3 linked regions of the Eleftheria terrae genome follow. The protein of the gene in region 3 interacts with the protein of the main gene of each other region in a pairwise test. Links are inferred from orthologs where the notes say so. Each region holds a gene or a part of one and is shown on either strand. Other genes may lie near its edges. The genes, in order: glnL, N7L95_RS02295 and N7L95_RS23570.

Region 1 (4,061 bases), on a different replicon or contig from region 3:
ACTTTCCCAACGGCCAGGCGCCAGGCAGCGAGAAATTCGACTACAAGATGCGCTGGCTGGACGCCCTGCGCGAATGGGTGCGTGGCGAGCTGGTGCGCTACCCGCGGCTGCTGCTGCTGGGCGACTACAACATCGCACCGGAAGACCGGGATGTCCATGACCCGGTGGCGTGGGCCGGCCAGATCCATTGCACACCGGAAGAACGAGCCCATTTCCGCCAGCTGCTGGCGCTGGGCCTGCACGACGCCTTCCGGCTGTTCGAGCAGCCGCCCAAGCTGTGGTCATGGTGGGACTACCGCAACCTCGCCTTCCGCAGGAACCAGGGCCTGCGCATCGACCACATCCTGGTCAGCGAGCCGCTGCGCCCGCAGGTGAGCGCCTGCGAGATCGACAAGCTGCCGCGCAAGAACGAGCGCCCCAGCGACCATGCGCCCGTGGTGGTGACGCTGCAGCCCTGAGCCGGCCGATCGGCCGTGCTCGGGCAGGCTGCAACCAGCGGCCCGCGCCGCTCAATCGTCCAGGCCCAGCTCCTGGATCTTCCGCGTGATGGTGTTGCGTCCGATGCCCAGCTTCTGTGCCGCCTCGATGCGGCGGCCGCGGGTGAGCTCCAGCGCCGCGTGGATCAGGCAGGCCTCGAACTGCCGCGTCAGCGCATCCCAGACATCGGGCCGGCCCCCCTCGAGCAGATGGCGCGCTTCCCGTTCCAGCCCGGTGAGCCAGACACTGTGGCTGGCATCGGGCAACGACGGCGCCGCGGGTGCGGTCGCCGCCAGCACGACCGCTTCCTCCGCCAGCAGGCCGGGCGGCCAGGACAGCGACACCGGGGCCGTCGATGTGCCGATCGCCGCGGGCGGTTCCACGCTGACCGGCGGCTTGGGCGAGACGGTGGCCTCGCCCAGCAACTCGGGAGGCAGGTCCTTGTCCTCGATCACCTGGGCCGGCGCCATCACCGTCAGCCAGTGGCAGACGTTCTCCAGCTGCCGCACGTTGCCGGGGTAGTCGAAGCCGGTCAGCCGCGCCAGCGCCGACTCGGAGATGCGCTTGGCCTCCACGCCGAGTTCCTTGGCGCTCTTCTGGAGGAAGTAGCGGGCCAGTGCCGGGATGTCCTCGCGGCGCTCGCGCAGCGGCGGCAGGCGCAACCGAATGACGTTCAGGCGATGGAACAGGTCTTCGCGGAAGCCGCCCTGCTTCACGCGCTCTTCGAGGTTCTGGTGCGTGGCGGCGATCACCCGCACATTGCTGCGCAGTGGATTGTGGCCACCGACGCGGTAGAACTGGCCGTCGCTCAGCACCCGCAGCAGCCGGGTCTGCAGGTCGAACGGCATGTCGCCGATCTCGTCCAGGAACAGCGTCCCGCCATCGGCCTGCTCGAAGCGGCCGCGCCGCATCGTCTGGGCACCGGTGAAGGCCCCGCGCTCGTGGCCGAACAGCTCGCTTTCAAGCAGGTCCTTCGGGATGGCCGCGGTGTTGATCGCCACGAAAGGCCCGCTCGCCCGCGGGCTGTGCTTGTGCAGGGCACGCGCCACCAGCTCCTTGCCCGAGCCCGACTCGCCGGTGATCAGCACCGTCACGTTGCTCTGGCTGAGCCGGCCGATGGCCCGGAACACGTCCTGCATGGCGGGCGCCTGGCCCAGCATCTCGGGCACCTCGGCATAGCGCTCGTCGCCCACTTCCTCGCGCACGCTTTCCTCCAGCGCGCGGCGGATCAGCTCGACCGCCTTGTGCAGGTCGAAGGGCTTGGGCAGGTATTCGAAGGCACCGCCCTGGAAGGCGGAGACCGCGCTGTCGAGGTCGGAGTAGGCGGTCATCACGATGACGGGCAGCCCCGGCAGGCGCTCCTTGACGCGCGCCAGCAGGTCGATGCCCGAGCCCCCCGGCATGCGGATGTCGGACACCAGGACCTGGGGCTCTTCCTGGTCGTCAAGCGCCGCCAGAACGTCCTTGGGGTTGGTGAAGCTGCGCACCGGCAGGTCTTCGCGCGCCAGTGCCTTCTCCAGCACGAAGCGAATGGATTGGTCGTCGTCAACGATCCAGATGGGTTTCATGCGCCGCCTGTGGTCCTTGTCTTCGGGCACCCCGCCCGCCGCCCGACCCGGCAAGGCGCAGGATCAGGGCAGCGGAATCAGGATCTTGAAGGCCGTGTTTCCGGGCTCGCTCTCGCATTCGATCGTGCCATGGTGCTGCTGCACGAAGGTCTGCGCCAGCGTCAGCCCCAAGCCCGAGCCGCCATCGCGTCCTGACACCAGAGGGTAGAAGATGCGATCGCGGATCGTCTCGGGGATGCCCGGTCCGTTGTCCTCGATATGCAATTCCAATGCCAGACGATAACGCTGCTTGCCCAGCGTGACCTGGCGGGCGATGCGCGTCTTCAGGCAGATGCAGGCGTCGCCGGCGGCGATGCGCTCGTGCAGCGCCTGGGCCGCGTTGTGCCCGATATTGAGCACGGCCTGGATGAGCTGCTCGCGATCGCCGCGGAATTCGGGAATGGAGGTGTCGTAGTCGCGCAGCACCTTCAGCCCGCGCGGGAACTCGGCCAGGATGAGCGAGCGCACCCGCTCGCAGACTTCGTGGATGTTGACGTCGCTCACCACATGCGGCTTGCGGTGGGGCGCCAGCAGCCGGTCGACCAGCGCCTGCAGGCGGTCGGCCTCATGGATGATGACCTGGGTGTACTCTGCCAGCCCCTTGGACTCGACCTCCATCTGCAGCAGCTGCGCCGCACCCCGGATGCCGCCCAGCGGGTTCTTGATCTCGTGCGCCAGGTTGCGGATGAGCTCCTTGGTGGCCTGGGCCTGGTCGAGCGCCCGCTCCTCGCGATCCTGCCGGGTCTGCTGCTCGATCTCCACCACCTCCACCAGGGCCAGCCCGGGCTGGTCGGTCTGCGTGACGATCACATGCACCGGCAGGGCGTCGGGGCTGACCATGCCGGGCCCTGGCGGGCGGCGCAGCTGCCCTTCGAAACGGCTGATGGAGAAGTCGTTGCGGGCGACCGCCGCCACCGTGTCGCGCACCACCTCGGGCTCGGCGAACCAGTCGAACAGCGAGCCGCGCAGCATGCTGCGCCGCGACAGGCCCAGCACGGACTCGAAGGCGGAATTGACGAACAGGCAGGCACCGTCGGTGTGCACCAGGGCCACCATGGTGGCCAGGTGATCGAAGGCCAGGTAAGGCGTTTCGGCGAACGCCCGCTCGCCCGACGCCTGAGCGGCGGGCATGCCGGGAAGGACGGCAGGCGCCCGTCGGCTCACTGCGCCGGCGGCAGCTTGCCGATCTCGCGCTTGATGGAGGCGATGTCGCTCTCCTTGCGGCTGATGCTGGCCTTCAGCTCGGCCACCCGGTCCAGGTACTTCTGGTAGTTGCGCTCGTCGCCGCGGCGCTCGGGTTCGCCGTTGTTGTATTCCTTCTGCAGGGCGTTGAGCTGCTCTTCTTCCTTGCGCAGCTCGCTTTCCAGGATGCGGCGCGACTCGCCATCGCGTGCGCGCTGCTCGCTGGCAGGCACCTTGGAATCGGCCGGTCGCCCGGCCGGCGGCGGCGCAGCCCCGCCGCCCTTGCCGCCGCCCTCGGACTTGCCTTCGCCTGGCGAGCGGGTCTGCACCACGGTGACGTTCCCCCCCTCCAGCGGCTTGCAGCCGCGGGTCTCGGCTTCTTTCGCTGTGATGGAGTTGGTGAAGTTGTTACCCGGGCAGCGGTAGACGACGCTCTGGGCCCAGGCTGCGCCGCAAGTGAGCGCACTCAGCACGACAAACAGGGAAACGCGATGACGAGGCATGGTGATGGTACTTGGGCGGTGTCCGGCGGACCTCATTGGACCGCAGGCGCGGGCGGCGGTTCGCGCCGGACGGCGCCCAGTATCGAGGAAAACCGCCGCGGTCGCCAATTCTGCACGGTGGCGGCGGTTCCAAAACGACAAAAGGGACGGCACAGGCCGTCCCTTTGCGTGACACCGGCCAGCCCGGCGGCTGGCCCACCGCCCTCAGGCGCTGTAGTACATGTCGAACTCCACCGGGTGGGTGGTCATGCGGAAGCGGGTCACTTCCTGCATCTTCAGCTCGATGTAGGCG
Region 2 (4,298 bases), 4.8 Mb from region 3 along the record:
CGCGATTTCGATACACCGGCGCTGCATGCGCTGGTGGGCGACTTGTTCGACACCATGCGGGCGGCCCGGGGCGCGGGCCTGGCGGCGCCGCAGATCGGCGTGGACCTGGCGGTGGTGATCTTCGGCTTCGGCAGCAACCAGCGCTATCCCGACGCGCCACCGGTGCCGGAGACGGTGCTGGTCAACCCGGCCATCGTGCCGCTGGGCGACAGCGAGGAAGAAGGCTGGGAGGGCTGCCTCTCGGTGCCCGGCCTGCGCGGGGTGGTGCCGCGCCCTGCACGCATCCGCTACAGCGGCTTCGACGTTCGCGGCCAACGCATCGAGCGTGAGGCCGAAGGCTTCCACGCCCGGGTGGTGCAGCACGAGTGCGATCACCTGCAGGGCGTGCTCTACCCGATGCGCGTGCGCGACTTCAGCCGCTTCGGCTTCACCTCGGTGCTGTTTCCCGAACTGGACGCCGCGAGCGACGACTGAGTCGCCAGGCGGGGAGGGCGCGCGCTGCGCCGTGCGTTCCTGCTGCCGGCGCGGCCGCGGGCCTCACGGCCCCAGCACGTCGAGCAGGTCCGACTCCATCTCCAGCTGCACCTTGCTCTGCTGCAGCGCCGGCCCGTCGATCAGGAAGGTGTCTTCCACCCGTTCGCCCAGGGTGGTGACCTTGGCCAGCTGCAGGTTGACGCCGTACTTGGCCAGCACCCGTGCAATGGAATAAAGCAGGCCTGAGCGGTCGCTGGCCGACACGCTCAGCAGCCAGCGCTGGGCCCGTTCGTCCGGCCGCAGCATGACGCGCGGCTTGACCGGGAAGGACTTGACCCGGCGCGACAGCCGGCCCCGGCTGGGCTCGGGCAACGGGCCCGAATTGACCAGGGCCAGGCCCAGCTGGTTCTCCACCAGCGAGATCAGGTCGCGGTAGTGGTGGTCCAGGCTGGGCGAGATCACCTGGAAGGTGTCCAGCGCATAGCCGGTCTTGGTGGTGTGGACCTTGGCATCCAGGATGCTGAAGCCGGCGCTGTCGAAATAGCCGCAGATGCGGGCGAACAGGTCGGCCTGGTCGGGCGCGTACACCAGCACCTGGAGTCCTTCGCCCACCGGCGACAGGCGGGCCCGCACCACCGGCTTGTCGGTGGCCACGTAGCGCCACAGCGAGCGGCTGTGCCAGGCGATGTCGCCGGCATCGTGGCGGGCGAAATAGCTCAGCTCCAGCGTCTTCCACAGCGCTTCCTGCGTGCCGGGCAAGAGCGAATACAGGTTGAGCGTGTGCAGGGCTTCCTGCTTGCGCGCTTCGATCTCAGTGTCGAGGTTCGGCTTGCCGCCGCCCAGCGCCCGCAGCGTCAGCCGGTACAGGTCTTCCAGCAGCTTGCCTTTCCAGGCGTTCCAGACCTTGGGGCTGGTGCCACGGATGTCGGCCACCGTGAGCAGGTACAGCGCGGTCAGGCAGCGCTCGTCGCCCACCGTCTGCACGAAGGACTGGATCACGTCAGGATCGCTCAGGTCTTCCTTCTGGGCGATGCGCGACATGGTGAGGTGGTGCTTCACCAGGAATTCGATCAGCCGCGCATGGTCCTTCGGGATCTGGTGGTCGCGGCAGAAGCGCCTCACCTCCTCGGCGCCGAGGTCGGAATGGTCGCCGCCACGGCCCTTGGCCACGTCGTGGAAGAGCGCCGCCACCCACAGCACATAGGGCTGCTCGAACTGCGCCGCCAGCTGGGAGCAGAACGGGTACTCATGCGCATGCTCGGGCACGAAGAAGCGCCGCACGTTGCGCAGCACCATCAGGATGTGCTGGTCCACGGTGTAGACATGGAACAGGTCGTGCTGCATGCGCCCGACGATGCGGCGGAACACCCACAGGTAGCGGCCCAGCACGCTGGTCTGGTTCATCAGCCGGAAGGCATGCGTCTGGCCCTGCGGCTCCTTCAGGATCTGCAGGAAGGTCTGGCGGTTCACCGGGTCGCGGCGGAACTCGCTGTCCATCAGCTCGCGGGCGTTGTACAGCGCCCGCAGCGTGCGGGCCGACAGGCCCTTCACGCCCGGCGTCTGCTGGTAGAGCAGGAAGGTGCGCAGGATGGCGTGGCGGTCGCGCTCGTACAGGTCGTCGCTGGCCACCTCGAGCATGCCGGCGCGGTCGAAGAACTCGGCGTCGATCGGGCGCATCGGCTCGTCCTGCGAGCCGCTGATGCGCTCCTCGATGTTGAGCATCAGGATCTGGTTCAGCTGGGCCACCGCCTTGGCGGCCCAGTAGTAGCGGTGCATCAGCGCTTCCGAGGCGCGCCGCGCCCGCGTGGCCTGGAAGCCGAAGGTCTCGGCCACCGAGGTCTGCAGGTCGAACACCAGCCGGTCCTCGCGGCGGCCGGCCACCAGGTGCAGCCGGGCACGGATCAGCTTGAGCATGCCCTCGTTGCGCTGCAGCTGCTTGACCTCGAAGGAGGTCACCAGCCCGCGGGCGGCCAGCTCCGCCCAGGTCTTGCCCAGGCCGGCGGCGCGTGCGACCCACAGCACCACCTGCAGGTCGCGCAGGCCGCCCGGGCTTTCCTTGCAGTTGGGCTCCAGCGAGTAGGGCGTGTCCTCGTACTTCTGATGGCGCTGGCGCATCTCCAGCGTCTTGGCGCGCAGGAAGGCCGGTGCGTCCAGCTGCCGTTCATAGGCCCGGCGGAAGTGCTGGTACAGCGCCTTGGAGCCGCACAGGAAGCGCGATTCGAGCAGCGCCGTCTGCACCGTCACGTCGCGCTCGGCTTCCTCCAGGCATTCGCTCACGCTGCGCACGCTGGAGCCGATCTCCAGCCCGATGTCCCAGCAGGCGGTGATGAATCCCTCGATGCTGGACTTCAGCGCGGCATTCGCATCGTGCTGCAGCGAGGTGTCGTCCGGCAGCAGCACCAGCACGTCCACGTCGGAGTACGGGAACAGCTCGCCCCGCCCATAGCCGCCCACTGCGACCAGCGCCGCGCCGCGCGGCAGGAAGGCATGCTGCCAGAGGCCGTCGAGCGTCTCGTCGACATGCCGGGTCAGGCTCTTGAGCAGGCGACGCGCGGCCGCGGCGCTGGGCCGGGCCTGGCGGAACACGTCCAGGATGTCGGCCTTGCCCTTGCGGAAGCGGGCTCGCAGGTCGGTCACGTCGCCCGGCGCAACGGCCGGGGCCATGGGCTCACGGGGCTGGGCCGTCATGCCGGGCGGGCGATCAGGTCGCGGTGGCGGTGACGAAGTCGGGCAGCGGCGGGTAGCCTTCGGACAAGGTGAGCACCTCGTAGCCGGTTTCGGTGACCAGCACCGTGTGCTCCCACTGCGCCGATAGCGAGCGGTCCTTGGTGACGATGGTCCAGCCGTCCGGCATCTCGCGGATGTGGCGCTTGCCGGCGTTGATCATCGGCTCGATCGTGAAGATCATGCCCGGCTTCAGTTCTTCCAGCGTGCCGGCGCGGCCGTAGTGCAGCACTTGCGGCTCCTCGTGGAAGCGCTGGCCGATGCCGTGGCCGCAGAACTCGTGCACCACCGAGAAGCCGGCGTTCTCGGCGAAGGTCTGGATGGTGTTGCCAATGTCGCCCAGGCGGGTGCCGGGCTTGACCTTGACGATGCCTCGCCACATCGCCTCGTAGGTCACCTGGCACAGGCGCTTGGCGAGGATGGAGCCCTCGCCGACCACGAACATGCGGCTGGTGTCGCCGTGCCAGCCGTCCTTGATGACGGTGACATCGATATTGACGATGTCACCGCTCTTCAGCGGCCGGTCGTTCGGGATGCCGTGGCAGATCTGGTGGTTGATGGAGGTGCAGATCGACTTGGGGTAGGGCGTGTAGCCCGGCGGTGCGTAGTTCAGGGGCGCCGGGACGGCGCCCTGCACCTGGGTGATGTAGTCGTGCGCCAGCTTGTCCAGCGCCTCGGTGGTGACCCCCGGCTTGACGTGCGGCGTCAGGTAGTCCAGCACTTCGGAGGCCAGGCGGCCTGCCAGGCGCATGGCGTCCACCTCGGCGCCGGTTTTGATCGTGATGCTCATGGCGGGTGATTATCTCAGGCGGCGGATGCCGATGCAGCGGCGCGACCGGTAAAATCGGCAGCTTCGTGGGCATCTGCACGCCGGCTGCCCAGCGCCTCCCCCACCCAGCCGAGTTCTCCAGCGTGACCGCGACTGCCCAACACCTCCTCCACTTCGAGGGCGGCAATGCCCTTTCAGCGTTCCGAGCCCAGGCCTTGCTGCCCCGCCTGCAGGCCATCAACCCCCGCATCACCGCGGTGCACGCACGCCATGTCCACTGGGTCTGGGCGCCGCAGCCGCTGGCCAGCGGCGAGCAGGAGAAGCTGGCCGC
Region 3 (4,042 bases):
GCCAAGGTTGAAAATGCGGTGCGCGAGGAAATCTCGCGCGCCTTGAAGGACGGCTTCACCGCGGCCGAACTGGAGCAGGGTCGCCAGGGCCTGCTGAGCTTCCGCCGGCTGTCGCGCGCCCAAGACCGCAACCTGGCCGCATCGCTGGCAGAGAACCTCTACCTCGGCCGCGATTTCAAGGTCTCGCAGCAACTCGACGAAGCGCTGGGCCGCGTCAGCCTGGCGGAGGTGAATGCCGCCTTGCGCAAGTACATCAAGCCCGAGAGCCTGGTGATCGGCGTTGCTGGCGACTTCAAGGACTGAGCGCGGCAGGCGCCTCAGAACGGCAAGCCGGGGCCTTGCAGGGCCCCGGCTTTTTCCATTCAAGCGTTCGGTGCGCCACCCGTCGATTCCCCGGCCTTGAACGGGTTGCGCTCCCGCAACTCGTCGACATAGGCGTCCACGCCCGAGCGTTCGCGTTCCAGGAAGCGGGCCACCGCGTCCGCAAAGGCCGGATGGCTGAGCCAGTGGGCCGACCAGGTTTGCACCGGCAACAGACCTCGAGCCATCTTGTGCTCCCCCTGGGCGCCTCCCTCGAAGGCCAGGTAGCCCTGGTCGATGCACCACTGCAGCGGCTGGTAGTAGCAGGCCTCGAAGTGCAGGCAGGGGATGTGCTCGGTGCCGCCCCAGTAACGTCCATAGGCGCGCCGCTGCGCCGGGTCGATCGCCACCAGCGAGGCCGCCACCCGCCGTCCTTCACGGCGCGCGATGAAGAGCAGCCAGTGCTGCGGCATGCTCTGGGCCATGCGCTTGAAGAAGTCCCGGGTGAGGTAGGGCGTCGAGTGGTGCGCTCGATAGGTCGAGCAGTAGCACTGGTAGAAGAAGTCCCAGTCGTCCGGGCCGATCTCCTCGCCTTGCTTCACTTCGAAATGAACGCCGGCTTCCTTCACACGGCGCCGTTCCTGCTGGATCTTCTTGCGCTTGTCGCGCTGCAGCTCCGACAGGAAATCCTCGAAGTCGTTGAAAGGCTGCGGTTGGCGGTTCAGCCAGTGGAACTGCACGGTACTGCGCATCATCCATCCCGCGGCACTCAAGGCGGCGCTGTCGTCCGCATCGACGAACAACATATGCACCGAGGACACCCCGCTCTCACGGGCCAGCTGCCCCACTGCCTCGACGAGCACCGCGCGCGCAGGCCCGTCCTCCGCCAGCAGGCGCGGTCCGGGCACCGGCGTGAAGGGCACTGCATTCAGTAGCTTGGGGTAGTAGTCCAGCCCGTTGTCCTCGTAGGCGCGGGCCCAGGCCCAATCGAATACGTATTCGCCATAAGAATGGCTCTTGAGGTAAAGGGGGCAGGCGGCCACCAGGCGGCCCGCGCGCCACACGCTCAGGAAGCGCGGCAGCCAACCGGTGCGGCCGGTGGCACTGCCGGAGCGGTGCAATGCGTCGAGGTAGGCATGGCGAATGAATGGCCCTGCCAGCGGCGAGGCGGCGGCCAGCCGGTCCCAGTCCCCGGCCGGGAGGTCGGCCAGGCTCTCGTGCACCCGCACCTCCAGGTGCTGCATGCTGTTTTTCGGGGAATCGTGCTTGCCCATCCGCCTGTGTCCCGCTGATCGGTGATCTTGACCGCGACAGGAGGGACTCCCGGCGCAGGCACAGCCATCTTAGGGGCAGGGCCGCCGGGGCGCTGGGCTGCCGGCGACGGCCCGGCAACGGGCAAGGGCGTTGGCGTTGCCATGGGCTGGCTGCAGCTTCACCGTTCTGCCCGGCTTTTTCTGGCCAACTGGCCCTAAACTACGCTCAATTCTTGTCTCGACCCTTACGGAGCCCCCATGAAGCAGATCACCGCCATCATCAAACCCTTCAAGCTCGAAGAAGTGCGTGAAGCCCTGGCCGAGGTCGGCGTCACCGGTCTGACCGTGACGGAAGTCAAGGGCTTCGGCCGCCAGAAGGGCCACACCGAGCTGTACCGCGGGGCCGAGTACGTGGTCGACTTCCTGCCCAAGGTGAAGGTCGAAGTGGTCGTCAAGGACGCCGACGTCGAGCGCTGCATCGAGGCAGTGGTCAAGGCCGCAAAGACCGGCAAGATCGGCGACGGCAAGATCTTCGTCACCGCCGTCGAGCAGGTGGTGCGCATCCGCACCGGCGAGACCGACGAAGCAGCTGTCTGAACTGCGCTGCAGCCGATGCAAAAAGCCCGCCTTCGCGGGCTTTTTCGTTTTGCGGCTGAAGCATTTTTCCTTCGCCGCCGTGGGTCTCAGATGCGGGTGTAGTCGTCCGGTGCGGTGGCCGACTGTGCCAGCGTGGCCAGACGCTCCAGCAGCGGAGCGGGCTCGCTGTCCACCTGCAGCAGCTCGTGCTGCGAGGTCGGCACAAAACCTTGCGTCACGGTGTGCTGCATGAAGCCAAGCAGGCCGTCGTAGTAGCTCGCCGTGTTCAGCAGCCCGACCGGCTTGTCGTGGTAGCCGAGCTGGCGCCAGGTCCAGACCTCGAACAGCTCCTCGAAGGTGCCGATGCCGCCGGCCAAGGCCACGAAGGCATCGGCGCGCTCGGCCATCATCTGCTTGCGCTGGTGCATGGTCTGCACGATGTGCAGCTCGGTCAGGCCGCGATGGCCCAGCTCGCGGTCCAGCAGCGCCTGCGGGATCACGCCCACCACGGTGCCGCCGGCCGCCAGCGTGGCGTCGGCCACCACGCCCATCAGCCCGGCCCGCCCGCCGCCGTAGACCAGTTGCCATCCCCGGCGGCCGATGTGCGTGCCGACCTCGCGAGCAGCTTGTTCGTAGAGCGGCGAGGCGCCCGGGCGCGAGCCGCAGTAAACACAGAGGGAGAACGGTTTCATGGCTGCCATCTTCTCACGGCAGCGGTGTCGTCCCGGTGTCAGATCAGCCAGCGGGAGGCAATCGCCGCCAGCCAGATGCCGGCACACAGCAACACCGACAGCAGCACCGCCGCGCTGCCCATGTCCTTCGCCTTCTTCGACAGGTCGTGCAGTTCCAGCGAGATGCGGTCGATGGCCGCCTCCACCGCCGAATTGAGCAGCTCGACGATCAACACCAGCATCACGCTGCCGGCCAGCAGCGCCACTTCCATCCAAGACCGCCCGATCCAGAAGGCCAGCGGCAGCATCACGGCGGCCAGCCGGGTTTCGAGCCGGAAGGCGCTTTCGCCATGCGCAGCCAGCAATCCGTCGATCGAATAGCGGGTGGCGTGGACGATGCGGGAGAGTCCGGTGCGCCGCTTCTGCGGATGCGGGGCCAGGGCGACGGGTGAGGTGTTCAAGGGATCAGGCTTTCATCAGGGGCCGACGGGCGGCGGCAGCTGCGAGCTGCTCATGGACCAGTTGCGTCCCGCACAAGGCATCGTGCAGGAACTGCCGGCGCGGGTGCAGCAGTGCCAGTGCGGCGTACGCCAGCACCCAGCCGGCGATCACGCCGAACACCTGCGCCTTGCCGTGCCAGCCCATCCACGCGATGGCCGCGGTGGAGGGCAGGAACCAGACCCAGCTGGCCAGGAAGCGCAGCGTGGCCCGGCCCGGGCCCACTGGCGTGCCGTCGCGGCGCAGCAGGCGGATGTGCCAGGTCTTCATTGCGAGGGTCTGTCCGCCGTGCGACCAGAACCAGACGAAATAGAGCCCGAGCAAGACGAACATGAAGATCTGCAACTCGTGGCGCATCTGCAGTGCATGGCGCTGCTGCACGAGCGGCGAGAACAACAGGCCACCCAGCATCACGACGCCGAACAGCAGCACGCCTTCGTAGACGAAAGCCGCCAGGCGGCGACGCAGCCGCGGCGCCGGCCGCCCGACCGGCGCGGAGCCCATCGGCGCGGCCGTCATTTGCGCCGTGACGCGGCTGCGTCTGTCGAGGCTGCCGTGCCCTGCGGGGGCACGCGGGGCAGCAGGGTCTGGGTGTCGACCAGTTCAGGGGTGGCAACGATCTTGGGCATGCCGGCGTGCTGGTGCCCCGGCGGTGCCGGGCGTTTTGAAATGGAGGTGGTGGTGGCGCCGGGGCGGGCCTGCCGCAGCACGGGCGACAGCTGTGCTGCCGGGCCTGCCTGCGCG

The links.
Region 1: the proteins of N7L95_RS23570 (region 3) and glnL interact in binary tests that used the Escherichia coli proteins (3 or more experiments, as listed by UniProt). The link is inferred for Eleftheria terrae from one-to-one orthologs.
Region 2: the proteins of N7L95_RS23570 (region 3) and N7L95_RS02295 interact in binary tests that used the Escherichia coli proteins (3 or more experiments, as listed by UniProt). The link is inferred for Eleftheria terrae from one-to-one orthologs.

What each region holds. Positions count from the first base shown.
Region 1 is NZ_CP106952.1:151,734-155,794, forward strand. The notes cover bases 1,163-4,061. They hold glnL (nitrogen regulation protein NR(II)), read right to left. Parts: upstream 3,216-4,061; coding sequence 2,109-3,215; downstream 1,163-2,108. Other genes in these bases: ntrC (nitrogen regulation protein NR(I)), read right to left, coding at 1,163-2,045; N7L95_RS25035 (hypothetical protein), read right to left, coding at 3,245-3,769; glnA (type I glutamate--ammonia ligase), read right to left, coding at 3,974-4,061. Also shown: xth (exodeoxyribonuclease III), read left to right, coding at 1-458; more of ntrC, read right to left, coding at 510-1,162.
Region 2 is NZ_CP106951.1:438,470-442,767, forward strand. The notes cover bases 338-3,473. They hold N7L95_RS02295 ([protein-PII] uridylyltransferase), read right to left. Parts: upstream 3,163-3,473; coding sequence 538-3,162; downstream 338-537. Other genes in these bases: def (peptide deformylase), read left to right, coding at 338-474; map (type I methionyl aminopeptidase), read right to left, coding at 3,176-3,473. In the rest of the region: more of def, read left to right, coding at 1-337; more of map, read right to left, coding at 3,474-3,988; purL (phosphoribosylformylglycinamidine synthase), read left to right, coding at 4,111-4,298.
Region 3 is NZ_CP106951.1:5,239,634-5,243,675, forward strand. What follows is about bases 601-3,480. They hold N7L95_RS23570 (P-II family nitrogen regulator), read left to right. Parts: upstream 601-1,811; coding sequence 1,812-2,150; downstream 2,151-3,480. Other genes in these bases: N7L95_RS23565 (GNAT family N-acetyltransferase), read right to left, coding at 601-1,544; N7L95_RS23575 (LOG family protein), read right to left, coding at 2,237-2,830; N7L95_RS23580 (diacylglycerol kinase), read right to left, coding at 2,860-3,261; N7L95_RS23585 (RDD family protein), read right to left, coding at 3,266-3,480. Outside these bases: N7L95_RS23560 (M16 family metallopeptidase), read left to right, coding at 1-303; more of N7L95_RS23565, read right to left, coding at 363-600; more of N7L95_RS23585, read right to left, coding at 3,481-3,817; N7L95_RS23590 (DUF3106 domain-containing protein), read right to left, coding at 3,814-4,042. UniProt on the Escherichia coli protein: P-II indirectly controls the transcription of the glutamine synthetase gene (glnA). P-II prevents NR-II-catalyzed conversion of NR-I to NR-I-phosphate, the transcriptional activator of GlnA. When P-II is uridylylated to P-II-UMP, these events are reversed.